DNA from 4 places in the Leisingera sp. XS_AS12 genome. Region 1 is predicted to be linked to each of the others. Evidence: riboswitches for the same ligand, from Rfam matches in the RefSeq annotation. Region 1 holds a riboswitch; each other region holds the start of a gene.
What was found. A riboswitch is a leader RNA that binds a small molecule or an ion and turns the genes downstream of it on or off. The one in region 1 is predicted to bind cobalamin.

Region 1 (7,528 bases):
CCTGAGGGGACGGCTCCATGCTCGGCCTCGATCCGCCGGGCGCCGGGGTTCAGCCGGTCAAGCCGCCGGGCCAGCGCCCGCTTGGCAGCCCGGTTGGCCAGATCCCGCTTGGTCAGTACAATCCGGTCGGCCATGGCAACCTGTGCCTGCGCCTCGGCGTGCTGATTCAGCGTATCCTCGCCCAGAACGGAATCGACAGCGGTCACGATGCCATCCAATGCAAAACTGGCGGCCAATTCCTTGTCGATCAGCAAAGTGTGGTGGACCGGACCCGGATCCGCCAGCCCGGTGGTTTCAATCACCACGCGGTCAAACGCCAGTTCCCCTTGGGAGCGGCGGTTCAGCAGGGACATCAGCGTCCTCGACAGATCCCCGCGGATCGAGCAGCAGATGCAGCCGGCTGCCATCAGAACCACATCTTCGGCAGCCTCTTCGATCAGGTCATGGTCCAGGCCGGCATCGCCAAATTCATTGACAACAACCGCGATACGGCCCGCTGCGGGATCATGCAGCAGCCGGTTCAAAAGCGTGGTTTTTCCCGCGCCCAGAAAGCCGGTGAGCAAGGTGACAGGGGTCTGGCTTTGCATGTCGTGCCGCTCTTTCTGGTTGCGAAGCATGAATGGCCATGGTGTTATAAGATAACATAACAGAAAACAAGGTATCCAAGTGGACAAAATTCGTTTCGCCCCCCGCCTATCGGTCGAGGAAGTCGAAGAGGGCTGCGTGCTGGCACCCAAGTTCGGTCCCGACGGGCTAATACCCTGCATCACCACTGACGCGGACAGCAGCGAGGTTCTGATGCTTGGCTGGATGACTGCAGAGGCCCTGCGGCTGACGTTGGAGACCGGCGAGGCGCATTACTTCAGCCGCGCCCGTCAAACTCTCTGGCGCAAGGGAGCAACGTCTGGCTTGGTCCAGCAGGTTGTCGAAGCGCGTATCGATGACGACCAGGACGCCATCTGGCTGCGTGTGGCAGTTGCAGGCTCTGGTGCTTCCTGCCATGTGGGCTACAGGTCCTGTTTTTACCGGGCTATACCGACTGGAAGCGCAGCGGGTGCCCTGCTGGTTTTCATGGAAGACCAAAAGAGTTTTGATCCGGTTGCCACCTATGGCGATGCAGCGAACCCGACACAGCTGTGAGTTTTGCCGCCCAAATCAAAGGGAAGGCAACCACACTGTGGCATATCCAGCGCGTAAAGCACTTGGTGCGTGATATGGCCGGTGCCGGGCAGCTTGCCCTGATTACCGTTGTCGAAATGGACTGCGACGATCCCGGATGTCCGGGGCCGACCACCCATGTCACCATCCTTGGTGTGGATTTGACCCGCCGGGTCGTCACTGTCCATTTACCGGTTCATGCGATCCGGGCTGCACATCTATCGCTACTCCGGGCCTAAGGCCCGGAAGTGATTTCCAAAGGCTGCGGGTCTGCTTGTCTTGAAAAAACTGGGCTCTCGCTGTGCTTGACAAAGAATTTACTTTCGGCCTACATCGCAACCGTTCTGGTCCGGCTGGGAAACCACCCGGTTAATAGGGAACACGGTGAGGTGTAGCCAACAGGCGCCGAATCCGTGACTGCCCCCGCAACTGTGAGCGGAGAGCACTGCTGCAACAAGCCACTGCCCCAAGGGGTGGGAAGGCGTAGCAAGGCCTCGACCCGCGAGTCAGGAGACCTGCCAGGATGATCACCCTGTCCGGGTGCGGGGCGCGCCAAGGACAACGGACTTCCGTAGTGGTGGCATTTTCACCGTCTGCGGAGGCAGTGCCTCTCAAAGACTCCAAATTTTAATTTCTGCCCAATTTGGGCGGATGCTTGGCTTGTGGGCGCTCCCATAGGCCGTGAGGAAAAACTATGAGCAAGGTACGCCTGTCCTTGGCCGCGGCTTTGGCCGCTTCTCCAGCCCTGGCGATAGCCCAGGACTTCGAAATCACAGATCTGGGAGAAATCATCGTCTCTGGCGGCTTCACCCCGGTGGAAGCACAGAAATACGGTCGCTCGGTCTCGGTCCTGACCAGCGAAGAAATCAAAGAGCGCGGCATCACCACGGTCCAAAATGCCCTGCGGGCCATTCCCGGCCTGATGGTGAACGGTTCGGGTGACAGCTTTACCCAGGTTCGCATCCGCGGTGGCGAAGCCAATCATACTCTGATCCTGATTGATGGTATCGAAGCCTCCGGTGGGGACAGCGAGTATATCCTGTCGGGGCTGGATACTGCCAATATTGAGCGCATCGAGGTCCTGCGCGGCCCGCAATCGGTGTTCTATGGCTCCAATGCCTCGGCTGGGGTGATCAATATCATTACCAAGACTGGCGAAATTGGCACTGAATATGGCGGCAGTGCGGAGTATGGCACCGATGGCTACCGTGCTTCGGCACGTGTCTCGACACGAACTGAGCGTGGCGGCCTCTCCTTCAGTTTGGCTCATGACGAAGACGATGGTTACGACACTTCTGGTGACGGTGGTGAGGAAGACGGCATTCGTCGAACCACACTGCAACTGAAGGGGGACTATCTGGTTACGGACCACTTCCAACTTGGTTTTAATGTACGCACCTCAGAAGAACATTACGACAGTGATAGCACATCATGGAGCGCAACCGATCCGGCTGGCTATGTGGTGGATGATCCGACGCAATATGCCGACAGAGAGGAGCGTCTGGCACAGTTTTTTGCTGAACTGGATACACTGGGTGGACGTTTGAAGCATCGCCTGGCGTTCGAGCGTACAGACTATGACAGTGCCCGAAACGGCGGGGCTGCGACCGAAACAAAAACGGAAGCCGCCAAATATCTTCTGAGCTTTGGCCTGAATGGACAGCCTGCCGATGACGCCGATCATCTGCTCAACGCAATTCTGGAATGGGAAGAGGATTCCAGCAGCAGCAATCCTCTTTATGCGCGTAGAACCAACTCGATCGCCCTGGAATACCGTGGCAGCTTTGCAAATGGCCTGGACCTGCAACTCGGCGTGCGGCGCGACAATAACAGTGCTTTTGAAGATGCGACCAGTTGGAACGCCAGCGCCTCTTATACCTTTGCCGGTAGCGGCATACGTTTGCATGGCTCGGCGGGGACCGGTATCGTGAACCCCTCTTATTTCGAACTTTTCGCTAACTCGACTTTTGGTACCACGACCTATCTTGGCAATCCGAACCTTAAACCGGAAGAGAACCGCAGCTTCGACATCGGCGTCGAAGTGCCCTTCCTTCAGGGGCGCGGGCTGGTTGATGTCACCTACTTTGACGAAACCCTGACCGGCGAGATCGAAAACTATGTGGTGAACGCCACTACCAGGTCCTATCGCAACCAGGCCGGAGACAGTGATCGCAAAGGTATTGAACTCACCGCCAGCCTCGACGCCACCGAAAATCTCGACTTGCGCCTGTCCTATACCTACCTGGACGCGACCAATCCTGATGGCTCTGTCGAAATCCGCCGCCCGGAGCATGAGCTACTGCTCAGCGCAACCCTGCAGACTTTCCAGGGGCGCGGCTCGGTGACGGCTGATATGCGTCATATTGCGGGCAATTGGGACAGCCAGTTCTTTGGCTCCTATTCCACAGTGGAATTGCCCAATTACACCACGGTGGATCTGTCGGCGCAGTATGAGTTGAACAGCAACGTGGTGCTGACTGGTCGTATCACCAACCTGTTTGACGAGGAATATGCCGATGTCTGGGGCTATGCCAAACGTGGCCGGGCTGCCTATGTCGGCATAAGAGCTTCCTTCTGATCCATGCGCAGATTGTCCGGCATAGTACTTGCCCTGTTGTGGGCTACGACCGGTGCCTTTGCCGGGCCGTCTCGCGTGGTTTCGATGAACCTATGTACCGATCAGCTGGCAATGCTTTTGGCCGCACCTGGCCAGTTGATCTCTGTCTCCTATATCGCGCGGGATACCCGCGCCTCGGCCATGGTTGACGAGGCCATGGCTTATCCAATCAATCATGGCAGGGCAGAGGAGATTTATCTGCTCAAGCCGGATCTGGTGATTGCTGGCGCGTTTTCCACCCGGGCCACCACCGAAATGCTGCGGCGTTTGGGGGTGCCGGTGGTGGTGTTTCAACCTGCCGACTCCCTGACTGATGTACGCGACCGGATCCTGCAGATGGGCAAAGCTTTGGGGCGCGAAAGGGCGGCCCGCGCATTGCTGGCCGAATATGACGGTCAATTGGCGCAGTTGCAGGTGGCCATGGGCGCCCGCCCGCGCGCTGCGCTTTATTCGGCCAACAACTACACGACCGGTCCAAAGTCTCTGGCTGGTCAGATACTCGAGGCCGCGGGCCTGACCAATATCGCGGCCGAGCTGGGCTATGCCCGATCCGGCAAAATGCCTTTGGAAGTTCTGGCCCTGGCCGAGCCCGATCTGCTGGTCGGAACTGTGCCTTATCCCCGCGCCTCGCGTAGCGAAGATAATTTGGCCCATCCCGTGGTAAAGCAGCTGGCCTCGCGCAGCGGGGCCGGGCAGATGCGCGATGCGGATTGGGTCTGCGGCACTCCGCATGTGCTGCGCACCGTGCAAAGCCTGGAGGAGGAACGCCGCCGATTTGTTGAAAAGGAAGGCCAGCCATGACCCGCCTGATGCTTATCCTGTCCGCCGCCGTTGTGGCGCTGTTCTTGATCTCACTGACCGTGGGACCGGCGGATGTGGCCGTGGGCGAAAGCCTGGCAGCGCTGTTCGATCACAGCTATGGCCCTCTGACGCTGGTGATGCGGGAAATCCGACTGCCGCGATCCATCCTGGCGGTGTTGATCGGCGCCGGGCTGGGATTGGCCGGTGCGGCAATGCAGGGCTATCTGCGCAACCCGCTGGCGGAACCGGGGCTGATCGGCGTGTCGTCTTCGGCCGCTTTGGGGGCGGTGCTGGCAATCAATACTGGGCTGGCGGCAACGCTGAGCATGGGCCTGCCATTCGCTGCGCTGGCGGGGGCGCTGATCGGCGTCTTTCTGGTGATGGCGCTGGCGGGGCCGCAGGGCGGGTCACTGTCACTGATCTTGGCGGGGATCGCCATTTCGGCCATGGCAGGGGCGCTGACCTCGCTGGTGCTGAACCTGTCGCCCAACCCCTTTGCGGCCAATGAAATCGTGTTCTGGATGATGGGGTCGCTGGCGGATCGGTCGATGGTACATGTAGGGCTGGTGCTACCCTTTGCCCTGGTCGGAGCCGTCATCCTGCTGACCCTTGCGCGCGGTTTGGACGCGCTGACCCTGGGCGAAGACGCAGCGCAAACCATGGGGATGAACCTGAATCGGCTGCGGCTATTTCTGGTTCTGGGCACCGCCAGCATTGTCGGTGGCGCGACCGCAGTGGCGGGCGCTGTCAGCTTTATCGGGCTGGTGGTGCCGCATATCCTGCGGCCCTTTGTGGCGGGGCAACCGTCGCGGTTGCTCTGGGCCTCTGCGTTGGGCGGTGCGGTCATGTTGCAGATGGCCGATATCGCGGTGCGGGTGATCCTGCCGTCGCGTGACCTGAAACTGGGTGTGGTGACCGCTTTGGTCGGCGCGCCACTTTTCCTGCATCTGATCTATAAGACACGGAAAGGCCTGGCATGAGCGCGCTTTCCATCGAAAACCTGTCCGTCACCCTGCGCGGTCGCCCGGTTCTGCGCGATGTGTCGTTCCAGATCCAGGCCGGAGAGTTCGTGGGCCTGCTGGGCCCCAATGGCACCGGCAAGACCAGCCTGATGCGCGCCGCGCTGGGGCTGATTTCCTGCGCCGGGCGCAGTTCGCTGGCCGAACTCAGCGCGGCTGATCGCGCCCAGGTCGTGGCCTGGATGCCGCAATCGCGCGAGATCGCCTGGCCGCTCCCGGTGGAACGGCTGGTGGCGCTGGGACGTCTGCCGCATCTGCCGCAGGGGGTGCGCCTGCCGCCTGCCGATCAGGCACTGGTGGATCGGGCCATCGCGCGAATGGGCTTGGATTCGTTCCGCGCACGCGCCGCTTCGCGTCTGTCGGGGGGCGAACAGGCCCGTGCCCTGATTGCCCGCGCGTTGGCGCAGGACACTCCTTTGTTGATGGCGGATGAGCCTGCGGCTGGGCTGGACCCGGCGCATCAGATCTCGACCATGGAGGTCTTTGCCTCGCTCGCGGCCGAGGGCCGATCTGCTTTGGTGTCCCTGCATGATCTGGGCCTGGCCGCGCGCCATTGCACAAGGCTGATCCTGCTGGCCGAATGCGGCATTCTCGCCGATGGTCCACCTGCGGAGGTGTTGACACCCGACCTGATGGCCCGGGCCTTTGGCATTTCAGTCTGGCACGAAACCACGGCACAAGGGTCGGTGTTTCAGCCGTTGGAGGTGCTGTGAAGGGCATGGTGACACTGGAACGCCCCTGGATCGAATTCAATCTGGGCGCGGACATGCAGGTGCTGAGCTGGGCCGTGAACCGCCCCGGTTTGGTGACTGCCCGTCGGATCTTGTGGCGTGAGGTCCGCAACAGCGACCTGCCGCGCGATCTGGATGTGACCGAGTGGTTTGTGGGTAAGCTTTCCGCGCGCGGTTGCGATGATGCGGTCGCCTTTCTCACGTCGCGCGATGTTCGACACTATTGCGAAGCCTCTGCGGAGGTGGAGGGCATCCAAACCCATGCGGTGGCGACAGTGGGTCTGTCAAATGCCGAACGGGTTGGCAGCCGGATGGATTATTCCCACCGCACCTGGGGCACCATCAATGTTGCCCTGCGCTTGTCCCAAGGCCTGACGCACGCCGGGCTGATCGAGGCGATGAGCATCGCCGTCCAGGCCCGCACCGCAGCCGTGATGGAGGCAGACATCGACCTGCCTTCAGGAACCGCAACCGGCACCGGAACCGATTGTGTTGCGGTGGCGGCTCCTACCGGCGCGACCTCTTATGCCGGATTGCACACCGCAACCGGCGAAGCGATCGGCAAAGCCGTCTACCAGGCCGTCCACGCGGGCGCCCTGGAATGGAATTCAATCAATAGGAGGGCAGCTGATGCCTGAACTTCAACAGGTGCTGAAAGACGCACTGATGCAGGAGGACTGCGGCTGGAACATGGGGTCATTTGGCGCCATTGGCGAGTTTCACCATGTTTACGGCGACCCGCTACCACAGGAACATGCTGGCTTGGTGCAGGTTACCAGCCGTGGTGGTGTCAGGATCGACACCCTCGAAGGGGTGCGCCCGGTGGCCTATGAGATGCTCAGCCCCAAACCCCACCGCTGGAGCCAAGCGGTTTCGCTGTGCCTGCCGCAGGAAGACGCGGCCATGTACCAGCGCTCCGTGCTGACCGCTCTTGGTCCTGACGAAAATGCCCTGCGTGACGAGGATCGTGGTGCCTGGCTGTTCGACATGGGCCTGGGCCAGTTTCAGGCTGATTTCTGCATCCGCACCGCTGACCCGGAGCTGCTGGAGGTTCTGAACGAACACGCCGGCCGATCACTGTTTGAACAGGGCAACCCCGCGATGGGTGCGATTTTGAAAGCGCATCCGCACCGGGTGGTTCTAACCCGTATTGGCCGGGTCGAGGTCTATCAGATGATTGGCGGTCCCGACACGGGCGGCAA
Region 2 (7,528 bases), on a different contig from region 1:
GGTTGCGACGGGGCGGGCACGGCGGAGACCTTTGGCTGGCTGGCGGAGCAGCTCCAGCGGGCCTTCAACGCGCGCGCGGCCTTCATCGCGGAGCGGCGGGAGGAGACGACCGACAGCTATCGCGTTCTGGCCTGCTGCGCCGGGGGGCTGCGGCTGCCGGTGGCGGCGGATGCGGTGGTGTCCTTTTCCGGCGCGCCTTGCGCCAGCCTGCGTGACCAGCCGGAAGCCCACGCGGCGCGCGACGTGCTGGAGGCGGGCGATTGGCAGGCCTCCTTTGCCGCGGGCGGGGCGGAGGAGATATGCGCATTGCAGAGCTATCTCGGCTTCGCGATCCGGGACGCTGAAGGCCAGATGATCGGCCATTTCGCCCTGCTGCATGACCGGAAGCTGGAGCGCGGGGGGCTCGACAATCGGCTGATCGAGGTCTTCCTCGCCCGCATCGGGCGGGACCTGCGCCGCCGCCGCGACGACCGGCGGCGCAACGAGGAGGAGCGGGCCGCGCCGGTTGCCCCCGAGGTGCGCAGCTTTGATCAGCTTGCAGGCACGGTCGCCCATGAATTCAACAACGTCCTGGCGGCCATGCAGGGGCGCACCGAGCTGGCCCTGGCCTGCCTTGGCGGCGGTCATCCGGCAGAGCGCCACGTTGAAGTGGTGGCCGAGGGGGTGCAGGCGGCGACCGGCCTTGTGCGCCAGCTGCTGTGCGCCGGGCGCGAGGGCGGGGATGCGCCGCCTGAGATCGCGACTGAGATCGCGCCTGATACCGCGCCGGGGACCGCGCCGGATCCAGCCGCCCGGGACGCAGCGCCGCCGCCGTCGATGGCGGACCGGCGGCGCATCCTGGTGGTGGACGACGAAGAAACCGTGCGCCGGGCGGTTGCTGGGCTGCTGAAGCTGCGCGGGTGCGACGTTTCCCTGGCGGATGGCTGCGACGCGGCGCTGGCGCTTCAGGGAAGCGGCGGGCCGTTCGACGGGGCGGTGATCGACATGAACATGCCCGGGCGGGGCGGCTGGGAAACCCTGTCGCAGCTGCGCGCCGCGCAGCCGGGGCTGAGTGCGGTGATGATGAGCGGCTTTGCCATTAGCGCCGCCGATGCGGGCTTTCCGGCGCTGGCGGATGTGCAGGTGCTGGACAAGCCCTTCACCAAGGAACATCTCTACCAGGCGGTGCTTGGCTGACTGGCGAGACGGCCGTCGGCGCGGCTGGGGTCAGATTTCCTTGCGGGCGCGCAGGGCGGCGGAGATGGTGCCGTCGTCAAGGTAGTCCAGCTCGCCGCCGATCGGCACGCCCTGCGCCAGCGAGGTCAGCTTGACCTTCCCCTGCAGCTGGTCGGCGATGTAATGGGCGGTGGTCTGCCCGTCGATGGTGGCGTTCAGCGCCAGGATCACCTCGGTGATGCCTTCGGTGGCCACCCGGTCGATCAGCCGCGGAATGCGCAAATCCTCGGGCCCGACCGCGTCCAGCGCCGACAGGGTGCCGCCGAGCACGTGGTAGCGGCCCTTGAACACCAGCGCGCGCTCCATCGCCCAGAGGTCGGAGACATCCTCGACCACGCAAAGTTCGCCGTTGGCGCGCTCCTCATCGGTGCAGAGCGGGCAGATCTCGGCGGTGCCGATGTTGCCGCAGTTGAGACATTCGCGCGCGGTGGCGGCGACTTCGGCCATGGTTTCGGCCAGCGGCGCCAGCAGCAGGCCGCGCTTGCGGATCAGGTGCAGAACCGCGCGGCGTGCCGAACGCGGCCCGAGGCCCGGCAGTTTGGCCATCAGGGCAATCAGGTCTTCGATGTCGCTGGTCGAGTTGCGGATCATGTGCGCGGGCCTTTGTTCTGCCTCTCATATAGGCTGATGCCGCGGGGGGAGCGCAAGGGCACGGCGGCAAAATGTTCGGCTTTTGTTTGCGCCGGGGGCGGGCCGGGGCAGGCCCGGCACGGGCGGGCCGCGGTCACGGAAAAGGCGGCCCCGTCGGGACCGCCCTTTGCAGAGGTATGGCGCCGTGTTCAGAACGGCAGCTTGATGTCCTTGGGCAGGCCCATGCTTTCGGTCAGCTTGGCCATTTCTTCCTTGGCCTTCTCCGCGGCCTTGGCTTGGGCGTCCTTGATCGCGGCCAGGATCAGGTCCTCGACCACTTCCTTGTCGTCGCCGTTGAAGATCGAGGGGTCGATGTCCAGCCCCTTGAGGTCGCCCTTGGCAGAGGCCGTGGCCTTGACCAGACCCGCGCCGGCCTCGCCGGTGACCATGAGGTTATGCAGCTCTTCCTGCATCTCGGTCATCTTGGTTTGCAGTTCCTGAGCCGATTTCATCATCTTGGCCATGTCGCCAAGACCGCCGAGGCCTTTGAGCATGTGATCTCTCCTGAGAATTCCGGTTTGCCCCGCTAGATACGGGGGCAGGGGCCATGAAACAAGGGGCAGCTTCGCCGCGCTGCCGCGGTCAGCCTTCCTCGAAGGGGTCCCACTCGTCCTCGACCTCGGGCAGGGCTTCGGCGGCCACTTCGGCGGCAAGCTCCTCGGGGGTGCGGATGCGGGTGATCTTGGCCTTCGGGAAGCTTTCCAGCACCGCCTGCACCAGCGGGTGTTCGCTGGCCTTGGCGCGCAGGGCGTTTTCGGCGGCATTCTCGCGCTCGCTGATGGTTTCACCGCCGCCCTCGCTGACGATCGAGAAGAACCAGTTGTAATGGGTCCAGGCCTTCAGCTGCTCGCTGAGGCGCTTGGTCAGGTCGCGCGGTGCATCCTCGGTGAGCTGGAAGGTGATGCGACCGGGCTGATAGGCCACCAGCCGCACGTAGCTTTTGACATATTCCAGCAGCAGGCCGTCGCGGCGGCTGCGGATCAGCTCGACGACATGTTCAAACGTCGGATAGCGGGCCAGAGCGGCATCAACCTGTGGCGCCAAAGCGGCCATGGTGCCGCCGCCGCCATGGGCCATCGGCCCGCCGCCCGGACCGCCCGGACCGGGCTCCGGCTGGCCATAGCCGACCGGGGCGCCCGAGACCGGTGCCCCCGGGGCGCTGCCCATGCCACCCATACCGGCCATCGCGCCACCGCCGGGGCCATTCGGCGGCAGGGGCGGCGGGGTGGCATCTTTCAGCTTGCGCACCAGTTCCTCGGGGGTGGGCAGGTCGGCCACATGGGTCATGCGGATCACCGCCATCTCGGCGGCCATCATCGCGTTGGGGGCGGCGGCCACTTCCTCCAGCGCCTTCAGCAGCAATTGCCACATCCGGCTGAGCACCCGCATGTGCAGGGTTTCGGCCATCGCCAGGCCGCGGGCGCGCTCGTCCGGGCTGACGGTGGGGTCCTCGGCGGCGTCGGGGGTGATCTTGACGACCGAAACCCAGTGGGTGATCTCGGCCAGGTCGCGCAGCACCGCCAGGGGATCGGCGCCTTCGGCATATTGCGCGCTGAGCTCGGTGAGGGCGCCTGCGGCGTCGCCGCGCAGGATCATGTCCATCAGGTCCAGCACCCGGCCGCGGTCGGCCAGGCCCAGCATGGCGCGGACCTGATCGGCGGTGGTCTCGCCCGCCCCGTGGGAGATCGCCTGGTCCAAGAGAGAGGTCGCATCGCGGGCCGAGCCTTCGGCGGCGCGGGTGATCAGCGCCAGCGCGTCATCGGCAATCTCGGCCCCTTCGGCGGTGGCGATCCTGCGCAACAGCGAGATCATCACCTCCGGCTCGATGCGGCGCAGATCAAAGCGCTGGCAGCGCGACAGAACGGTGACCGGCACCTTGCGGATCTCGGTGGTGGCAAAGATGAACTTCACATGCGCCGGCGGCTCCTCCAGCGTCTTCAACAGCGCGTTGAAGGCGGAGGTCGACAGCATGTGGACCTCGTCGATGATGTAGATCTTGTAGCGCGCGGAGGCGGCGCGGTACTGCACCGAGTCGATGATCTCGCGGATGTCGCCGACGCCGGTGCGGGAGGCGGCGTCCATCTCCATCACGTCGACGTGGCGGCCTTCCATGATCGCCACGCAATGTTCGCACTTGCCGCAGGGGTCGGTGGTCGGGCCGCCGGTGCCGTCGACGCCGATGCAGTTCATGCCCTTGGCGATGATCCGCGCGGTGGTGGTCTTCCCGGTGCCGCGGATGCCGGTCATGATGAAGGCCTGGGCGATGCGGTCGGCGGCAAAGGCGTTCTTCAGCGTGCGGACCATGGCGTCCTGGCCGACCAGGTCGGCAAAGGTCTCGGGCCGGTATTTGCGCGCCAGTACCTGGTATTGGGATGGGCCGCTTTCGCTGGGGGTGTCGCTCATGGTGTCTCGTGCCGGATTCGGATTGGTTATGCCGCGTATCGCGCAGGGTATTGGAGCGCGCCCGGTTCGTCCACCGCAGAAGGGCGGCGCGGGGCGGCGGAAAAACCTTTTGGGATTTGCGGCTGGCGCGGCTAGACTCGGTGGTAAGGCCCGGGTGGGATCGGGCGGGGCGCGCGCAGGCAGGGAGGCGCCATGCATTCTGACAAAACCTCTGGGGTGGCGGAGCAGCCGACGCCCGCGCCGATGGCGGCTCACGATCCCGTCAATCTGACCCTTCATGCCCTTTCGGTTGGGGGCGGTCTGCTGGCCCTGTGCAAGCTGCCGGGGAGCGGTGGCGATTATGTCGGTGATCTCGCGCAGATCAACGCGTGGAAGCCGGGGCTGGTGATCTCGATGACAACGGAGGCGGAGCAAGTCGCCGCGGGCGGTGTGCGCCTGGGCGCGGATCTGCAAAGCATGGCCTGTCGCTGGATCCATTTGCCGGTGGCGGACTTCGACACCCCGTCGAGACGGGTGGCCCTGAAATGGCCGACCGCCAGCCGCAAGGCGCGGCGCGCGCTGGCCGGAGGCGGTCGGGTGCTGGTGCATTGCAAGGGCGGCTGCGGGCGCTCTGGCATGGCGGTGCTGCGGCTGATGATCGAAGCCGGAGAGCTGCCGGCGCAGGCGCTGGCGCGACTGCGCAGCTTGCGCCCCTGCGCGGTGGAGACCCAGGCCCAGATGGAATGGGCCTATGCCGGTCGCATGCGGCTGCGGCGCCCCAGCTGAAGACGTGCAGCAGCCGGGGGCGGACCGCCAACGGCGCAGGTCGCGGGCGGGGTAGCGGGGGGGCGGAGGGCGTCAGCCGAGCGAAACCTGCGTTGCGGCTTGTGCGTGGGCGGGGTTCGGGATCGCCTCGATCAGGGCGCAGGGGCGCGCCGTTGCGGTGGTGGCAGCAAAGCCACTGTCGCCGGGGCTGAACATGGCATCGGCAAAACGGTCAAGCCCGGCCCGCGAGGTCTGGGCCTCGACACCGCAGTAGATGCGGATCCTGTCATGGCTGGCGGCGAATTGCGCCGGGCAGGACTTGGGGCAGCCGTCCAGCACGGTGTTGCCGGTGATTTCAAAATCCTCCTGCGTCAGCGGACGCGCCTGCGTCAACGCCGCCGCCAGCCGGGTGATCATGCGTTCCGCTGCCGGGCAGGGACGGCCCAGGTCGGGACAGTCGGTGGCCGTGTAGCCGTGGGTCTGGTCGCTCCAAATCATCAATGCGCCCTCCGCGCGTGGCGGGGCAGAGGGGCAGGGGGAGAAGCGGTGCCAGTCCGCCCGTCGCCGGGCAACCGCAGCCGTCAGACCCTGCCCGGACGCCCCGTCCGGGTTCGAGTTTCACATGTGATGGCAGGTCTCCTGACTTGCGGGTCGATGCTGATCCGGTCCTTCCCGGCCCGAGGGCCAGTGGATTGTCCGGGGTCGCTCGCCGCTTACAGTTGCGGGGGCAGTTGCGGACTTGTCCGGCCTGAGGCCGGACGCACCGCATTCCCTTTTCATCCCGGCCACGATCCGTCGCGGCGCGGGAACCATCCCCTTAGCGGTAGCGGCTGCTGACCCGGCGCGTCAATCGCAAATCCGCATCCGCCACCGGAGGAACGGAGCGTAAGGCGACCGCGCGGCGGCCGCAGGTCTGCCTGCAATGGTCTTGCCACGCGGGCGTCAGCCGGGGTTGTCGGGCGATGCGATCAGGCGGTGCTCTTCAGCCGCGCCTCGGTCAGGCCCGCGTAATCGGCCAGGCGCAGTTTGAAGCGACGGTTGAGGTTGTTGCGCGCCAGTTTCAGAGACTGCAGCAGCAACCGTCCGGTCAGGGTGCTTGCCTCCAGTTTCAGCCAGACCGAGAGGCGGGTGCGCTGGGGGGACAGGGCCACCAGCTCCACCTCCATGCGGCCATCCAGGCCGCTGCCACCGCCGGTGATGGTCATGCCGGTCACCGGCGAATAGTCGGCCAGGACCAGCCGGGCCTGACGCTGCTTGCCGCGGAAGGCAAAATTCAGATCCCAGGTCAGCCCCGCCTCGGGGTGGGCAGGATCGCCGGTGCGCTGCACCTCGATGCTGCGGCGCAGGGCGGAGCGTTCCATCATTTCAAAGTCGGAGATCGCCCCAAAAACGTCCGCAATGGGTGCTTCGATATCTTCGTTGCCTTTGAATTCCATGCTCGCCTGCCTGTCCCGAATGTCTGATGTGCGTGCCTGTTGTACCCCGTGCGGTGACAGGGGGGAGCGTGCCTCTCGCGCTGGACACAAATATGCGCTCTAGTCCAGCGTGTCCGCAAGCCAGTTCTTGAGCAGAAAATGCGCAATTGCGCCTTTTCGGGCCGGTTTGATCAACGGGTGTTCGCCGGCAAAGGCCGCCATCATCTCCTGGCGGCTGACCCAGAGCGCGTCTTCGATCTCGGCCGGGTCGATGGTGATGTCGCGGCTCAGCGCGGTGCCGGCGCAGCCGAACATCAGCGACATCGGAAAGGCCCAGGGCTGGGAGGCAAGGTAGCTGACCGCGCCGACCTCCACGCCGGTCTCCTCCAGCACCTCGCGCCGGACGGCGGCTTCCAGCGTCTCGCCCGGTTCGACAAAACCGGCCAGCAGCGAATACATCCCCTCGGGCCAGCCGGGCGAGCGGCCAAGGAGCACGCTGTCGCCATGGTTGATGAGCATGATGACCACCGGATCGGTGCGCGGGAAATGCGGCGCCTTGCAGGCAGGGCACAGCCGTTGCCAGCCCGCCTGCGCGATGACGCTGGGCGCGCCGCAGCAGGCGCAGAACCCGTGGCTGCGGTGCCAGGCCAGAAGCGCCTTTGCCGTGGCGGCCAATTCGGCTTCCAGCGGCGTGAGCATGGTCATGATGCGGCGCAGTTCGGCGAAGACGTGGCCCTGCGGCAGTTCCGGGTGTTGCTGTTCGCTGGCGTCGCTGAAGGCCTCGAGCGACGCTGCGTCCAGATCCGCGGGCTGCCAGTCGCCAAGGTCGCAGGCAAAGCGCGGTGCGCCTTGCGATGTCAGGCCGAGGAACAGGGCCGTGTCGCGCAGGGGGGTGACAAGCGGGTGATCGGGGGCCGTCAGGGCAAGCCCCTGTGGCGGTGCCTCTGCCTGTGGGCGCCGGGCCAGCGGTTTGCCGCGCCACAGCAGCAGCACGGCTGCATCGGCTGCGCGCCAGGCTGCGTCCAGCGCTGCAGCGTCGGTGCGCAGATGGGCGGCGCGGTTCAGCGCACCGCCACCGAAAGTCACCTGTTCTGCATGTTTCATGGCGGTCTCCCGATGCA
Region 3 (7,528 bases), on a different contig from region 1:
CACTGCAACCGAGCATCTTATCCGCGATATCCGGCATGAGCTGGACGCGTCGCAAGCTCGGGGAAATGGCAACACGTGAAAAGCTGCGCCCCGTCCGGGGCGCAAACTTCAGAGGAGGAGGAACTCAGATGAAAACTCTTACCAGGCGCGCCACGCTGGCCGCCCTTGGCGGTGCACTGGCGACACCCTATCTGGTGCGCTCGGCGCGGGCCGGAACCGCGGTGAACCTTGGCGCGCTGCGCTTTGTCAGCCACGCGCCCAGCTACATCGCCTATGAGCGGGGCTACTTCAAAGAGGCCGGGCTGGACGTCAGTTTTGACTTTTTCGAGGCTGCGCAGCCGATGGCAGTCGCCATTGCCTCGGGCGATACCGACTATGCGATGACCGCGATTTCGGGCGGTCTGATCTCGCTGGCCGACAAGGGCGTTGCCAAGGTGATCGGCGGCGCGCTGTCGGAGGAGAAAGGCATTTCCGGCCAGAAGATCCTCGCCTCCAACGCGGCCTATGAGGCGGGCCTGCAAAGCCCCGCGGACCTGGACGGCAAGACGTTCGGCATGACCCAGGCAGGCTCGTCCTTCCACTACATGGGCTCGCGCATTGCCGCGGCAGAGAACGCCAAGCTGAAGTTCAAACCGCTGCAGAAGACCGGCGCGGTGATTGGCGCCATCAAGTCCGGCCAGATCGACGCCTGGTCGATCGTGCCGCATATTGCCAAGCCGCTGGCCGATGCCGGTGCCGTCAAGATCATCGGCGAGGTTGCGGACTACATCCCCGATTACCAGGTGACGACGGTCTTCACCTCGGCGCAGAACGCGGCCAATGAAACCGAGCAGACCCGCGCTTTCCTCGCGGCGCTGGCCCGCGGTGCGGATGATTTCAACGCCGCGCTGGTCGACAAAACCGCAGAGCAGGACGAGCAGGACGCCATCATCGCGTTGCTGGCCGCGCATATCTATCCCGACCGCGCGCTGGAAGACGCCCGCGGGCCGATCGTGAACGGTGCGATGCGCATCAATCCGGGCCTGTCGCTGAACCGTACGTCGGTCAAGGACCAGCTCGACTGGTTCAAATCGGAAGGTCTGGTGAAATCCAGCGTCGAATACGAGACGCTGGTGGACGAGAGCTACGTCGAAGCCCGCGCCTGATCCCAATTGTCCGGCTGCCCGCCCAAGGGCGGCCGGACGCCCTGCCATCGGAAGTATCTATGGAACTCAGACTCGAAGGGGTCTCGCATCGCTATGGCGATGTCGAGGTGATCCGCAATATTGACCTCTCCATCCCGAAGGGGCGCATTGTCTGCATCGTCGGCCCCTCCGGCTGCGGCAAGTCCACCCTGCTGCGCTTCCTCGGCGGGCTGGAACGCCCCACCGAAGGGGTGGTCAGCCAGGTCGGCCAGCCGCCAAGCGACAGCATCAACCCGTTGACCTATGTGTTCCAGGATTTTGCGCTGTTGCCGTGGCGCACCGTGGAAGGGAACATCTCGCTGATCCTCTCCGACCACGGCGTGCCGACAAAGCGGGCCAATGCGATCATCGAGGACGTTCTGGCGCGCACCAAGCTGAGCGATTTCCGCAAGGCGCTGCCCAAGCAACTGTCCGGCGGCATGAAGCAGCGGGTGGCGATCGCCCGCGCACTGGCGGTGAATCCCGCGGTGCTCTTGATGGATGAGCCGCTGTCGGCGCTCGACAGCCAGACCCGCGAACTGCTGATGGATGATCTGGTGGATCTGTGGACCAAATCGCCCTTCACCGCGGTCTATGTGACCCACAACCTGGCCGAGGCGGTGCGCCTCGGGCATCAGGTTGTCGTGCTGTCGCGCCGTCCCGGGGCTATCAACGAGGTGATCGAGATCGACACCCCGCTTGCAGAGCGTCGCGCCAACGACCCTGAACTGGAACGCACCCAGCAGCATCTTTGGGCGCTGATGCGCGCCGAGGCTGAGGCTGCAGATATGGAATTGATCGATGACTGACAGCGCAACCGAGACCTCAGACGTCCGCCCGGTGGAATTCCGGGGCGGCGGTTTCCGTCCGTCATCGCCCCGCTGGGTGGGGTTGGTTGTGTTTATCGTTCTGATTTCCTTGCTGGAATGGGGAACGCGCGCGGGCTTTATCTCTTCGCTGACGGTGCCGCGCCCGTCGGACGTATTTCTGACATTGTGGGATCTGGCCGCATCCGGCGCCTTGTGGACCAACCTGGCCCCGTCGCTGATGAGGCTTCTGGTCGGCGGCAGCATCGGTGCCGTTGCCGGTATCACCGTAGGCGTGATGATTGGCCTGTTTTCGTTTGTTCGGGCCGGGCTCGTCCCCCTTGTGGCGGCGATATTCCCGATCCCCAAGATCGCCCTGCTCCCGCTGTTCGTGATCTGGTTCGGCATTGACGAGGCGTCGAAATACGCGCTGATCGCCTTTGGCACCTTCACACCTACCGTTGTTGCCACCTATGGCGCGGTCGACAACGTCGACCGGTCGCTGATCCGGATGGGCCAGAGCTTTGGCCTGCGCTGGTCGACGGTGGTGCTGCGGATCGTGCTGCCCGGTGCCATGCCCGGCATCCTGTCGGGGCTGCGTGTCAGCTTGGCCATCGCGATCATCTTGCTGGTGGCGGCGGAAATGCTGGGCGCCGAACATGGCATCGGCGCCTACATCCTGCAGGCCGGATCGCTGTACGACCTTGAACGTTTGTTTGCCGGGGTGACGATCCTGTCGCTGCTGGGGGTGCTGCTGTCTACCACCGTCGGGCTGGTGGAAAAGCACGTTCTGGGTTGGCGGACATGAGCCGGAAGACCGAGAGTGATTATGATGTGGTCGTGGCCGGTGGGGGCGCTGCCGGCATCGGGGCGGCGCTCGGCGCTGCCCGCGCAGGCGGCAAGGTATGCCTGGTGGAAAAATACGGCTTTCTCGGCGGCGCGGCGACCACGTCGCAGGTTCTGGCCTACTGCGGATTTTTCCAGCAAGGGCCTGAGCCGGTAAAAGCCGTCGGTGGGGCCGGGGATCTGGTTTTGGCGGCCATGCGGGCCTGCGGAATGAATACCGAGGCCCATAATTCCGAAACCACGGGCAACTGGATCATCCTGTTGAACCCCGAGATCGCAAAGCTGGCGTTCGACCGGGTGCTTGCCGATCACGGCGTTGATGTGCTGCTGCACTCTCGTGTCGCCGCCGCAACCAGAACGGCTGACCGCATAGAGGCTGTAACCGTCGCCGGGATGGAGGGCCGCCGAAGGATCATCGCTGAGGGCTTTGTCGATGCGACTGGCGACGGCAATCTGTCCCTCGTGTCTGGCATCACAATGCGTGAGGGCGACATGAACGGCCAGTTGCAGGCCGTCTCTGCCCCGATCCGGATTTCCGGGTTGGATCCGCGGGTCCCCTTTGACAGGTCGGCGATCAAGGCGGCCATCCAGCGTTACAACAAGACCGGCGCCTATCCGATCCGCCGCGAGGATGGCGGCATCTATACGCGCATTCCCGGCACTGGCGACATGTGGTGGATGATCATTGACCTGGCGCTGCCCGACCTCACGTCCGCCAGTTTTACGCGGGCGGAGCGGTGCGCGCGGGAGATGGCGAATGACTATGTGCAGATGTTGCGCGATCACGTGCCGGGGTTCGAGCATTGCTTCTTGGCCCAGTCTGGTCCGCAGATCGGCATTCGTGAAAGCAGGCACCCTGCCACGCGGTATGAGATGACGGCCGAGGATCTCGCCTGCGGGCGGCAACGCTCCGACAGCATCGCCCGGGCGGCGTGGCCCGCAGAGTTGCACGGTGAAGCCGGCAAGCCGGTCTACCACCCGGTTGGCGGGCATGGTTACGCCTCGGTTCCACTGGACAGTCTGCGGGCGCGCGGCCTCGACAATCTGTTTGTGTCTGGCCGCGTCATCGGGGCCGATCCTGTCGCTTATGGCTCGGTCCGTGTCATGGGGACGGCTTTTGCCACCGGGGAAGCCGCAGGCATCGCCGCAACAATGGCAACCGTAGACGGGGAGCGCGTTGGCGCGCAGGTGCGCCGCCTCGGGGGGCTGACCTGATCATGTTCCGACGCATCCTCCCTGCTCGAAGGGCTTGGTTGCGTGGCGACATATAGCGGTTGACAGGGCAGGCCGATTTGAGCAGACAAAAATCGATGGTTCCCGGCCGAGTATGGCAATGGGATGAAAAGGGAATCTGGTGCGGGCTGAGCGGCCCAAGTCCAGAACTGCCCCCGCAACTGTGAGCGGAGAGTACCCCGTCAGAACCACTGGATCCGGCGGATCCGGGAAGGGACGGCACGCTTTGATCCGCAAGTCAGGAGACCTGCCATCGGTAAACCGTAACCAATCGGGCGGAGGGCCCGTGGAGGAAGAGATGACAGTGTCCCCAGCGCTTCGCGCCAGCGCCTGCCTGCCTCCGCTTGAGAGGCTTGCATGGACGCCCGAATTTATCTGATCTCCGCTTCGTATGTCAGCCAATCCCGCTTTCAGGCCCTGGCCGAAGGGCTGGCGGCAGCGGCGCCCAGTGCGGCGGTGGCGGTCCGGCTCGAAGCCAGCGGCGAGGGGCTTTGGCGGGCGCTGGACGATATGACCGCGTTGGGAGCGACGCGGATCGAACTGCGTCCGGTTGGCCTCCCGTTTTCGCAGAGCATAGAGGCCTGGCTGCCCGGCGCAGTGGGGGCCTGGCTGGCGCGCCAGACCGGGACACGCCCGAAGGTTCTGCTGGCTGAGGCCCCGCAAGCTGACACCTCGGTCCTTGGCCATGTTGCGCGGGCTGAGGTGCCGCTGACGGAGGTGGAACCGAGACCAGACGGCGAATTGGGCAAAGGCTGGAACAGTCCTCCGCCCCATCGTCACCACCTGCTGGTCTGCACTGGACCGCGCTGCCATCTGAAGGATGCACCCGACCTGTTGGCGGCGCTGAAGGCCGAGTTGGGCCGCATGCAGTTGGCCTCTGACTGTCTTGTGACCGCGGCCGGCTGCCTGTTTCCCTGCAACAACGGGCCTGTGATCGTGCACTATCCAAAAGGGGATTGGTACCGGGTCCGCGATCTGGCGGATGTGCGCAGCCTGGTGGCCCGGGTTCTTTGCGCGGGGGATGTTCCGCAGTCCCTGCTTATTCATCAATCAGGAGAAACCCATGAATTTGCTTAGAGTTCTGATGCCGCTGTGCCTTGTTGCGGCCGCCGGTGCGGCGCAGGCCGATCCGGTGACCGTTCAAAGTTGTGGGAGCTCCTATACTTACGAAACGCCGCCGAAGCGGGCCATTACCTTGAACCAGCAGGCCACCGAGGTGATGCTGGCACTCGGTCTGCAGGACGCCATGGTCGGCACCGCCTATCTCGACGACGAGATCCCGGACCAGTGGCGGGATGCATTCGACAGCGTCCCCGTTCTGGCCGAGAAATATCCGGCTGCAGAAATCGTGCTGACCCAAGAGCCCGACTTCCTGTTCGCAGGCTTTGCCTCTGCCTTCTCGGAAGACAATTTGGGATCGGTGCAGAAGTGGCACGACTTGGGCGTGGGGACCTATCTGGTGGATGCGTCGTGCAGGTCTGCGCACCCTCAGGACGTGCCGCTGACCATTGCGCCGATCCTGCGCGACATCGAAGTGATTGGCGACATTTTCGGCGTTCAGGATCGCGCGGATGCGCTGATCGCCGAGACCAGGGCGCGCATCGAAGCGGTGCAGAACAATCCCGCGGGCGGCGGGCGCAGCGCCTTTATCTATGACAGTGGCACCGACACGCCGTTCTCGATCGGTTGCTGCGGCGGCCCGGCACTGGTCGCCAAAACCGCCGGGTTGACCAGCATCAGTGCGGACGTCGAAGGCGCCTGGGTTGATCTGGCCTGGGAACGCGTGGTCGAGGCCGACCCGGATGTGATCCTGCTGATCGAGGCAGGCTGGTCCTCGGCGCAGGAGAAACGGGAGTATCTGGAAAACGATCCCGTGCTGTCGCAGCTGACGGCGGTGCAGAACGGGCGTTTCGTGGTGGTGCCGTTTTCCGAGACATTGCTGGGCATGCGCTTTGCCGACGGAGTTGAAAACCTGAACGCGCAGCTGGCGGCGTTGCGCTGAATGCAGGCCCGCTTCTCGCTTCTGTTTCCGGCAGCCTTGGTAGCGATGGTCCTGGCAGCCGTCGCCGGGGTGTTGTGGGGCACGGCCGACATCGGCTGGGCGGACCGCCTTGCGATCCTGAGCCGGAGCGAGGACGCACCGCGCGGCCTGTCGCTGATCGTGTGGCAATGGCGCATCCCGCGGGTGCTGGCCGTCGGGCTGATCGGCGCGGGATTGTCGCTGGCCGGTGCGCTGATGCAGACAGCGCTGCGCAACCCGATGGCGGATCCCTACCTGATGGGGCTCTCCTCGGGGGCGTCGGCGGCAGCGGTGGCGGCGATCATCTGGCTGCCCGCGGCGGTCACCGACCGGCTGGGAGTGCCGCTGATCGCCTTCCTCGGAGCGGCGGCCGCTTTTGCGCTGACCATGGGGTTGTCCCAGCGGCGGGGGCAACCGATGGATCCGCTGATCGTGGTGCTGGCGGGAGTAGCCGTCTCGCTGATGTTCCAGTCGCTGACGGCCTTCTTCCTCTATATTGGCGACCCGCATGCGACCCGCAACGCGATGGGCTGGCTGATGGGCACCGCTGCCGGAACAGAATGGCAGGAGGTGCCGCTGCTGGCGGTAGCGGTGGTGGCGCTGGGGCTCATGTTCCTGACCCAAGCCAATGCGCTGGACGCAACGCTGCTGGGAGAAGAGCGCGCACAGGCGCTGGGCATCCGCACCGCGCGGCTGCGGGCGATGATCTTCGTGGCGACCGTGCTGTTGACCGGGCTGGCGGTGGCGGTGGCGGGGATCGTCGGCTTTGTCGGCCTCATCGTGCCGCATATGGCGCGGCTGCTGGTCGGCGCGCGCCACCGGGTTCTGCTGCCGATCACCATGGTGCTGGGGGCGACGGTGCTGATTGCGGTTGACCTCTTGTGCCGGGTGCTGCTTGCTCCGGAGGAGCTTCCGCTGGGCGTACTGCTGGCCCTGTTCGCGGCGCCGCCGTTCATCATCATCCTGAGAGGGCTGCGCCGTGCCGTCTGAGTTCGCGCTGGAAATCAACAATCTGACGGTAGAGATCGCGGGCGCTGCCTACGTGCGCGATGTGTCTTTGGCAGTGCCCGAGGGGCAGATCCACGGGCTGCTGGGGCCGAACGGCGCGGGCAAGACAACGCTGTTGCGCAGTCTTTACCGCGCGGTGGCACCGACGGCGGGGCAGATCCGGGCGCAGGGCCGGGCAATCGGCGATCATGCCCATCACGAATGGGCCCGCAAGCTGGGCGCGCTGGTGCAGAGCGCAGGCTTGCTGGACGGGCTGACGCCGCGTGACATTGTCGAGATCGGCCTGTCGGTGCTGGAGCTGCCGCACGGCGAATTCGACCGCCGGCGCCAGGACGCGCTGGAGCTTGCGGGCCTTGCGGACAAGCAGGATCAGCCCGCGGGCAAGCTGTCGGGCGGCGAGCTGCAGCGCTGCTATTTCGCCCAGCTTCTGGCCTGTGATCCGGAAATATATG
Region 4 (7,528 bases), on a different contig from region 1:
ACGGGTTCGAGACGGTGAAACTCGTGCCCCATGATCGCGGCTTCTTCCGCGCCACGCGGCTGGATCCGACCGATCCCTGGGTGACCTTCACCGCCGCATCGCTGGCTGAGACCGCGGGCAAACCGCCCCATATCCTGCCGAACCTCGCAGGATCGCTGCCCAACGACAGCTTTGCCGACATCCTTGGGCTGCCGACGGTCTGGATTCCGCACTCTTATCGCGGCTGCTCCCAGCACGCGCCGAACGAACATGTGCTGAAACCGGTCTGCCGCGACGCGCTGCGCTGCATGGCCGGGCTGTTCTGGGATCTGGCCGCTGCCACCGCCACGGGCTCCCGCCGCGCGCACTAGGCAGGCAGCCCCGCCCGGCCCCGCTGGACACACGCCGCGCCCCCTTGGCGGGGGCGCGGCGACAGAGATCAGAAATCCCAGTCTTCATCCTCTGTCGCGACCGCCTTGCCGATCACATAGGATGAGCCGGAACCCGAAAAGAAGTCATGGTTTTCATCGGCGTTGGGCGACAGCGCCGACATGATCGCCGGGTTCACCGCGCAGACCTCGTCCGGGAACAGCCCCTCATAGCCGAGGTTCTGCAGCGCCTTGTTGGCGTTGTAATGCAGGAAGTGCTTCACATCCTCGGTCAGCCCCAACCCGTCATAAAGGCTCTCGGTATAGCGCCCCTCGATGTCGTAGAGGTCAAACAGCAGCGAAAAGGCAAAATCCTTCAGCTCCTGCTGCTGCGCGTCATCCAGCCGTTCCAGCGCGCGCTGGTATTTGTAGCCGATGTAATAGCCATGCACCGCCTCGTCGCGGATGATCAGGCGGATCAGGTCGGCGGTGTTGGTCAGCCGGGCGCGGCTCGACCAGTGCATCGGCAGGTAGAAACCGGAATAGAACAGGAAGCTCTCCAGGAACACGCTGGCGATCTTCTTCTTCAGCGGGTGGCTGGCGGCGTCATATTCATCCAGGATCAGCCGCGACTTGGCCTGCAGGTGCTCGTTTTCCTCCGACCAGCGAAACGCCTCGTCCACCTCGGCGGTCTGGCAGAGGGTTGAAAACACCGAGGAATAGCTGCGCGCATGCACCGCTTCCATGAAGGCGATGTTGGTCAGCACGGCCTCTTCATGCGGGGTCTGCGCATCCGGCATCAAGGCAGGCGCGCCGACGGTGTTCTGGATCGTGTCCAGCAGGGTCAGCCCGGTGAACACCCGGATCGTCAGCTGCTGTTCCTCCGGTTTCAGCTGCGACCAGCTCTGGATGTCGTTGGACAGCGGCACCTTTTCCGGCAGCCAGAAATTCACCGTCAGCCGGTTCCAGATCTCCAGATCCTTGTCGTCCTGCAACCGGTTCCAATTGATCGCGCGCGGCACGGCACGGGCGGTGGGAAGGTCTCTCATCTCGTCAAATCCTCAGTCAGTCCGAACCGTCACAGCGAGCAGGACACGCAGCCCTGCACCTCGGTGCCCTCCAGCGCCATCTGCCGCAGCCGGATGTAGTAGATGGTCTTGATGCCCTTCTTCCAGGCGTAGATCTGGGCGCGGTTGATGTCGCGGGTGGTCGCCGTGTCCTTGAAGAACAGCGTCAGCGACAGGCCCTGGTCCACATGGCGGGTGGCGGCGGCATAGGTGTCGATGATCTTCTCCGGCCCGATTTCATAGGCGTCCTGGTAGAACTCCAGGTTGTCGTTGGTCATGTAGGGCGCGGGGTAGTAGACGCGGCCGATCTTGCCCTCCTTGCGAATCTCGATCTTCGATGTGATCGGATGGATCGAGGAGGTCGAGTTGTTGATATAGCTGATCGAGCCCGTCGGCGGCACCGCCTGCAAGTTGCGGTTATACAGCCCGTCGCGCATCACATCGGCCTTCAGCGCCTGCCAGTCCGCGCGGCTGGGAATGGCAATGCCCGCCTCGGCAAACAGCTGTTTCACCCGATCGGTTTCCGGCAGCCAGTCGGCGCTGACGTAGTCGTCAAAGAAGCGGCCATCGGCATATGTCGACCGCTCGAAACCCTTGAACACCTCGCCCTTCTCCTGCGCGATTTTGTTCGAGGCCCGCAGCGCGTGATACAACACGGCGCAAAAATAGATGTTGGTGAAATCAATGCCCTCGGCGCTGCCATAGTGGATGTGCTCGCGCGCCAGGAACCCGTGCAGGTTCATCTGCCCCAGGCCGATCGCGTGGCTTTCGTCATTGCCCCGCCGCACGGAGGGCACCGAGTCGATCGCGCTCATCTCCGACACCGCGCTCAGCGCGCGCACGGCGGTCTCCACCGTGGCCGCCAGATCGCCGCCATCCATCGCCTTGGCGATATTCATCGAGCCCAGATTGCAGGAGATATCCGTGCCCAGGTGCTTGTAGCTGAGGTCGTCATTGAACTCCGACGCCTCGTTCACCTGCAGGATTTCCGAGCAAAGGTTCGACATGGTGATGCGCCCGGCCACCGGATTGGCAGCGTTCACCGTATCCTCGAACATGATATAGGGATAACCGCTCTCGAACTGGATCTCCGCCAGAGTCTGAAAAAACTGCCGGGCATTGATCTTCTGCTTGCGGATGCGCGGATCATCGACCAGCTCGTGATAGCGCTCGCTGACCGAAACCTCCGAGAAAGGCACCCCGTGCACCTTCTCCACGTCATGCGGCGAGAACAGGTACATGTCCTCGTTTTTCTTCGCCAATTCAAAGGTGATGTCGGGGATTACCACGCCCAGTGACAGGGTCTTGATACGGATCTTCTCATCCGCATTTTCGCGTTTGGTGTCGAGGAAGCGCAGAATGTCCGGGTGGTGCGCGTTGAGGTAAACCGCCCCCGCCCCCTGCCGCGCGCCCAGCTGGTTCGCGTAGGAAAAGCTGTCTTCGAGCAGTTTCATCACCGGGATCACGCCAGAGGACTGGTTCTCGATGCCTTTGATCGGCGCACCATGTTCGCGGATGTTGGTCAGCATCAGCGCCACGCCGCCGCCGCGCTTGCTCAGCTGCAACGCCGAGTTGATGCCGCGGCCGATACTTTCCATGTTGTCCTCCAGCCGCAGAAGAAAGCAGGAGATCAGCTCGCCCCGGCTCTTCTTGCCGGCATTCAGGAAGGTGGGCGTGGCGGGCTGGAAGCGGCCGGTGATGATCTCCTCCATCAGCCGCAGCGCCAGCGCCTCGTCGCCGCGCGCCAGCGTCAGCGCCACCATCACCACGCGGTCCTCGTAGCGTTCCAGGTACCGGCCGCCATCGCGGGTCTTCAGCGTATAGGAGGTGTAATACTTGAAAGCCCCCAGGAAGGTCGGAAAGCGGAATTTATGCGCATAGGCCGCGTCCCAGATCCGGTGCAGGAAGGCGCGGTCATATGGCTCCAGCACCTCAGCTTCGTAGTAGCCTTCCTCAACCAGATACCCCAGCTTTTCATCCAGCGAATGAAAGAACACGGTGTTCTGGTTCACATGGGTCAGGAAATACTGCCGCGCCGCCTCCCGGTCGGCCTCGAACTGGATGTTTCCCTCCGCATCATAAAGGTTCAGCATGGCGTTCAGCGCGTGGTAGTCGCGCTCGCCGGCTACGCTGGAATCGAGCATTCCGTCCCCCAGAATTTCTGCAGCCCGGCGCGAACGCGGGCGATGTCGGTTTCGGTGCCGGCCAATTCAAAGCGGTACAGCACCGGCACATTGCATTTGCGGGCGATCACGTCGCCCGCCAGCGCGAAGGTTTCGCCAAAGTTTCGGTTGCCCGCGCCGATCACACCGCGCAGCAGCGCCCGCAGGGGCGGCTGGTTCAGCAGCCGGATCACCTGCTTGGGCACGGCGCCGCGCCCCTGCCCGTCCGCATAGGTCGGACAGATCAACACGAAGGGCGCGAGGATCTGCGGCAGCGGCTCGCCGTGGCGCAGCGGCAGGCGCGTGGCCGCAAGGCCAAGCCGCGTGGCAAAGCGATGGGTATTGCCGGAGCCGCTGGAGAAATAGACCAGCCCCGCCACGGCGTCAGGCCAGGCGAGCGATCATGTCGGGGCGAAAGCCCGCCCAATGGCTCTCCCCGGCGACGACCACCGGCGCCTGGCGATAGCCCATGTCCTGCACCTTCTGCAGCGCCGTACTGTCCTCGCTGAGGTCGATCACCTCATAGGCCAGCCCGCGCGCATCCAGCGCGCGGGTGGTGGCGGTGCATTGCACGCAGGCCGGTTTGGAATACACGGTGATGGTCATTGGTCTGGTCCCTATCTGCTGTTGCGGACAAGGGGACAGGGTCACGGGCGGCGCTGCAGGGGGCAGGCCGGTCCACGCACCCAGGCCCGCCGCCTGTGGTTCACGTCTCATCAGCCCTGGCAGGTCTCCTGGCTTGCGGCTCCGACGTCTGGCCCGCCTTCCCGGCGCCGGTGCGCCAGTGGCATATGGGGTTTGACTCGCCGCTTACAGTTGCGGGGGCAGCACCGGAATTACACCGGTTTCCCTCTTAGCCTCTGATGTGAATCACAGGCACCAAAGCCACTCCATATAGGGTTATACCCTAGCCACCCGTCAATATGTTGTTTTCGATATCCACAGGAAAAGCCGCACGGGTCTCAGCCCCGGTGCCACACCAGCGGGGCCGGGTCCTCGCGAAAGGCAAAGCGCAGCAGATGGCTTTCCACCACCTCGCAGGTCTGCGCCAGCTCGGTCGCGGTCGCGGACGTGACGTGTATGCTCAGCCGATCCGCGTCATGGCGCAGCTGCGCCAGACCGCAGACGAATTGCAGCTCCGCCCCCTCCGGGCTCTCGACGACCGGGATCTTGTGACCGAAATGGCGGACGAGGCGCGTATAAAGGCCTGCGGCCTGCGCCGAGTGGAAAACCGCGCGTGTTTGCATTGCTGCTCCTTAGAATTGATATTAGCCAAGATACTGGCAGATATTGATTTTAAACCGTTTCAACACGCCGCGCCCGGCATTGGTCTGCGTTCTGGGCGTTTGCATTGGTGCCACCTGAAAGGACGCGACCATGACCACCCGCCCCGGCCCCTCGCCGAACGCCGCCTTCTTCGGAGACGACGACGAAGCGATTGCCTACAACCGCGCCTGGTTCAACATCATGCGCGCCCACCGCAAGTTCCACCCGCGGATCGCGCGGGCGCTGAGGAGCCATGGCATCAATGACCCGATCTGGTACGAGATCCTGCTCGAACTGGAGCGCGCCGGTGCCGACGGCCAGCCGATGGCGGCGCTGGAGGACAAGCTGTTCGTGCCGCAATACGCGCTCTCCCGACATGTGGCCCGGATGGAAAAGGACGGGCTGCTGCGGCGCGAATTCATTGCCGACGGGCGGCGCAAGCAGATCCTCTTTCTCACCGACCGCGGCGCCGGGCTGCATGCGAAGATCTGGCCAACCTACTGGGAGGCGATGCAGACCGAGATCGGCCAGCATCTGACCACCGAGGAGGCCTATGCCCTGTCGCGCCTGCTGATCAAGCTGCTGCCGTGAAGCCGCGCCGCAGGCGGCTTCACGGCTGATCCTCAGAACCGCGCGACCGCCTCGATCATGAAGGTGCGCCCCGGCTCCTTCAGCGGCACGATCGAAGCATATTCGCCGCCATAGGTGGCCCGGTCGGCGTAGTCCGCGTCAAACAGGTTCTGCACCGAGGCCCGCAGGGTCACGCCGTTCAGCGACGGCGGGGTATATTCGGCGAAGACGTTCACGACCTCATAGCCGTCCAGCTCCTGGGTGCCCGCTCCGCCGGTGTCGTAGTCGCGGGCCAGATCCAGGCTGCCGCCCACGAGCAGGCTGTACTGCGGCAGTTCCTGCTGGACCTGCAATGCCAGCACCTGCCCCAGCGGTGCCCCCAGATCGCGCGCCTCGTAGCTGCCGGTAGAACCGCCGTTAAGCTCGATGTCGCTGTCGGTGAAGCTCAGCCGCACGAAACCACCAAGCCAGCCATAGGTCGCGCCCAGGCTGTAGCCTTCACTTTGGAAATCAATGTTGCCCGAGTTTTCACGCGCATTCTCGACCTCGGTGCGAAAGACCTCGGCCCCCAGCGTGAGATTGCCCGCGCTCCAGTCGACGCCGAGGTTGAAATTCTCGGCCCGCGAACTTTCCAGCCCGGCATAGGTCCAGCCCGGATCGAAGACATAGTTGTCTTCCAGCTGGATGCCGCCGAACACGCTCGAATACCCTGCCCGCAGCGACAGCGCGTCCGTCACCTTGTAGCGCGCCGACAGGTTGCCGCTGGCACCGGACACGCTCAGCTCCTGGCCGCCAGAGCCGGTGAAGTCCTGCCAGTCATACCGCAGGCCCGCCGACAGCTTCCAGCGGTCCGAAGGCTCCAGCCGGGCCTGGGCGAACAGGCCGATGTTGTCGGCAGCTTCACGCAGCCCGCTGGTGGACGGGTCAGAGTATTCGGACTCCCGGTCGTAATAGTCCAGACCGGCAACGATGGTGCTGCTCTGCGACAGGTGGAAGGTGTTCTGCACCTTGGCCGACAGGGTGCTGGAAACGCCCTTGCTGCCATAGGGCTCCGGCACCCGCACGTCAGCCTCGGAGTAGCCCAGCACCGCTTCGGGATCCCACATGCCTGTGTCGATCGTGCTCTCGTAGCGCAGGCTGTAGGTGGTGCGTTCAGTGTCGTAACGCCGGGTCAGCGGAACTGGACGCCCGCCGATCACCTCGCCGATGTTGGAGCGGTAGGGGCGGATCGCATCATCGCTGATCTGCTGGCCGGTCAGCTCCAGCCGGTGGCCGGTGTCGGATTCATAGGCCAGCTTCAGCAGGCGGCTTTGCAGATCCGCGGCGGTGCCCTGCACCACGTTGCCCGAGCCGTCCTCGTAATCGTCGCCGGTGGCCGATTTCAGATAGCCAAGCGCCTCGAAACCGCCCGAACGGGTTGCCAGCGTCAGCGACCGGCTGAACGTCGCACCATTGTCGCCGTAGCTCAGCCGCGCAGTGCCACCGAAGGTTTCGCCATCGGCCAGAACATCCACGGCATCCACGGTCTCCATGATGACCGCGCCGGCCACGGCATTCGGGCCGGTGTCGGCGGCAGCCACGCCGGGGTCGACGCGAACGAATTTCAGGATGCCGGGGTCAAAGGCATTGGCGCTGACGTGGTGGAACACGCGGTTGTTCTGCAAGGCCCCGTCCAGCGCCACCGTCAGGTTCAGCATGTCGATGCCGTTGACAAAGATCTTCTGCGCAATCGGGATCGCCCCCCCAACCGAGACAGAGGCGATCCCGCTGAACACGTCCTTCAGGTCGCCGGAGCGCGCCCGGTCCAGCTCGGCGTCGGCCACGTAGACCGAATTGTCGCGGTCAGCGGCATCGCCGACCGGGTCCTGCTGGCGCACCACGATCGGGTCCAGCGACAGGACGTTGGATGTCGTTTGCTCCGCCGCGGCGGGCAAAGCGGTCAAGAATGTAAGAGCGGTGCCGCACAAAAGGCGGGCCCGCGGCGCGGTGAAGGCGGCCATGGTAGTTCCCCAAGTTTCAGGTTGCGTGCTGGGCTTGCCCTGAAACGGGGCTGGCGAGGCGGTTCACCCGGCTTTTAGGCAGTTTCCCCTTGACATGCAAGTGCATGTTAAGGGGC

Region 2: linked by a shared signal. The riboswitch ahead of AB9K35_RS19775 (hypothetical protein) and the one ahead of AB9K35_RS17145 (TonB-dependent receptor plug domain-containing protein) in region 1 are both predicted to bind cobalamin.
Region 3: linked by a shared signal. The riboswitch ahead of AB9K35_RS06630 (ferredoxin) and the one ahead of AB9K35_RS17145 (TonB-dependent receptor plug domain-containing protein) in region 1 are both predicted to bind cobalamin.
Region 4: linked by a shared signal. The riboswitch ahead of nrdH (glutaredoxin-like protein NrdH) and the one ahead of AB9K35_RS17145 (TonB-dependent receptor plug domain-containing protein) in region 1 are both predicted to bind cobalamin.

The regions. Positions count from the first base shown of each region.
Region 1 covers NZ_JBGFGM010000111.1:119,678-127,205, forward strand. Annotated here, with positions in the region: gene AB9K35_RS17135 (GTP-binding protein) at 1-587, opposite strand, end outside; gene hisI (phosphoribosyl-AMP cyclohydrolase) at 667-1,140, shown strand; cobalamin riboswitch at 1,487-1,696, shown strand; gene AB9K35_RS17145 (TonB-dependent receptor plug domain-containing protein) at 1,853-3,736, shown strand; gene AB9K35_RS17150 (ABC transporter substrate-binding protein) at 3,740-4,576, shown strand; gene AB9K35_RS17155 (FecCD family ABC transporter permease) at 4,573-5,556, shown strand; gene AB9K35_RS17160 (ABC transporter ATP-binding protein) at 5,553-6,308, shown strand; gene AB9K35_RS17165 (adenosylcobinamide amidohydrolase) at 6,314-6,964, shown strand; gene AB9K35_RS17170 (hypothetical protein) at 6,957-7,528, shown strand, end outside.
Region 2 covers NZ_JBGFGM010000121.1:89,652-97,179, reverse strand. Annotated here, with positions in the region: gene AB9K35_RS19800 (response regulator) at 1-1,176, shown strand, start outside; gene recR (recombination mediator RecR) at 1,207-1,806, opposite strand; gene AB9K35_RS19790 (YbaB/EbfC family nucleoid-associated protein) at 1,995-2,339, opposite strand; gene AB9K35_RS19785 (DNA polymerase III subunit gamma/tau) at 2,428-4,248, opposite strand; gene AB9K35_RS19780 (protein-tyrosine phosphatase family protein) at 4,492-5,013, shown strand; gene AB9K35_RS19775 (hypothetical protein) at 5,086-5,490, opposite strand; cobalamin riboswitch at 5,604-5,821, opposite strand; gene AB9K35_RS19770 (SRPBCC family protein) at 5,961-6,428, opposite strand; gene nudC (NAD(+) diphosphatase) at 6,528-7,511, opposite strand.
Region 3 covers NZ_JBGFGM010000079.1:11,243-18,770, forward strand. Annotated here, with positions in the region: gene AB9K35_RS06605 (GntR family transcriptional regulator) at 1-79, shown strand, start outside; gene AB9K35_RS06610 (ABC transporter substrate-binding protein) at 129-1,145, shown strand; gene AB9K35_RS06615 (ABC transporter ATP-binding protein) at 1,205-1,972, shown strand; gene AB9K35_RS06620 (ABC transporter permease) at 1,965-2,777, shown strand; gene AB9K35_RS06625 (FAD-dependent oxidoreductase) at 2,774-4,030, shown strand; cobalamin riboswitch at 4,110-4,318, shown strand; gene AB9K35_RS06630 (ferredoxin) at 4,406-5,125, shown strand; gene AB9K35_RS06635 (ABC transporter substrate-binding protein) at 5,112-6,050, shown strand; gene AB9K35_RS06640 (FecCD family ABC transporter permease) at 6,051-7,058, shown strand; gene AB9K35_RS06645 (ABC transporter ATP-binding protein) at 7,048-7,528, shown strand, end outside.
Region 4 covers NZ_JBGFGM010000065.1:9,726-17,253, forward strand. Annotated here, with positions in the region: gene AB9K35_RS03305 (M20 family metallopeptidase) at 1-350, shown strand, start outside; gene nrdF (class 1b ribonucleoside-diphosphate reductase subunit beta) at 419-1,396, opposite strand; gene nrdE (class 1b ribonucleoside-diphosphate reductase subunit alpha) at 1,426-3,558, opposite strand; gene nrdI (class Ib ribonucleoside-diphosphate reductase assembly flavoprotein NrdI) at 3,540-3,956, opposite strand; gene nrdH (glutaredoxin-like protein NrdH) at 3,961-4,182, opposite strand; cobalamin riboswitch at 4,283-4,475, opposite strand; gene AB9K35_RS03330 (DUF2218 domain-containing protein) at 4,539-4,823, opposite strand; gene AB9K35_RS03335 (MarR family winged helix-turn-helix transcriptional regulator) at 4,954-5,433, shown strand; gene AB9K35_RS03340 (TonB-dependent receptor plug domain-containing protein) at 5,466-7,412, opposite strand.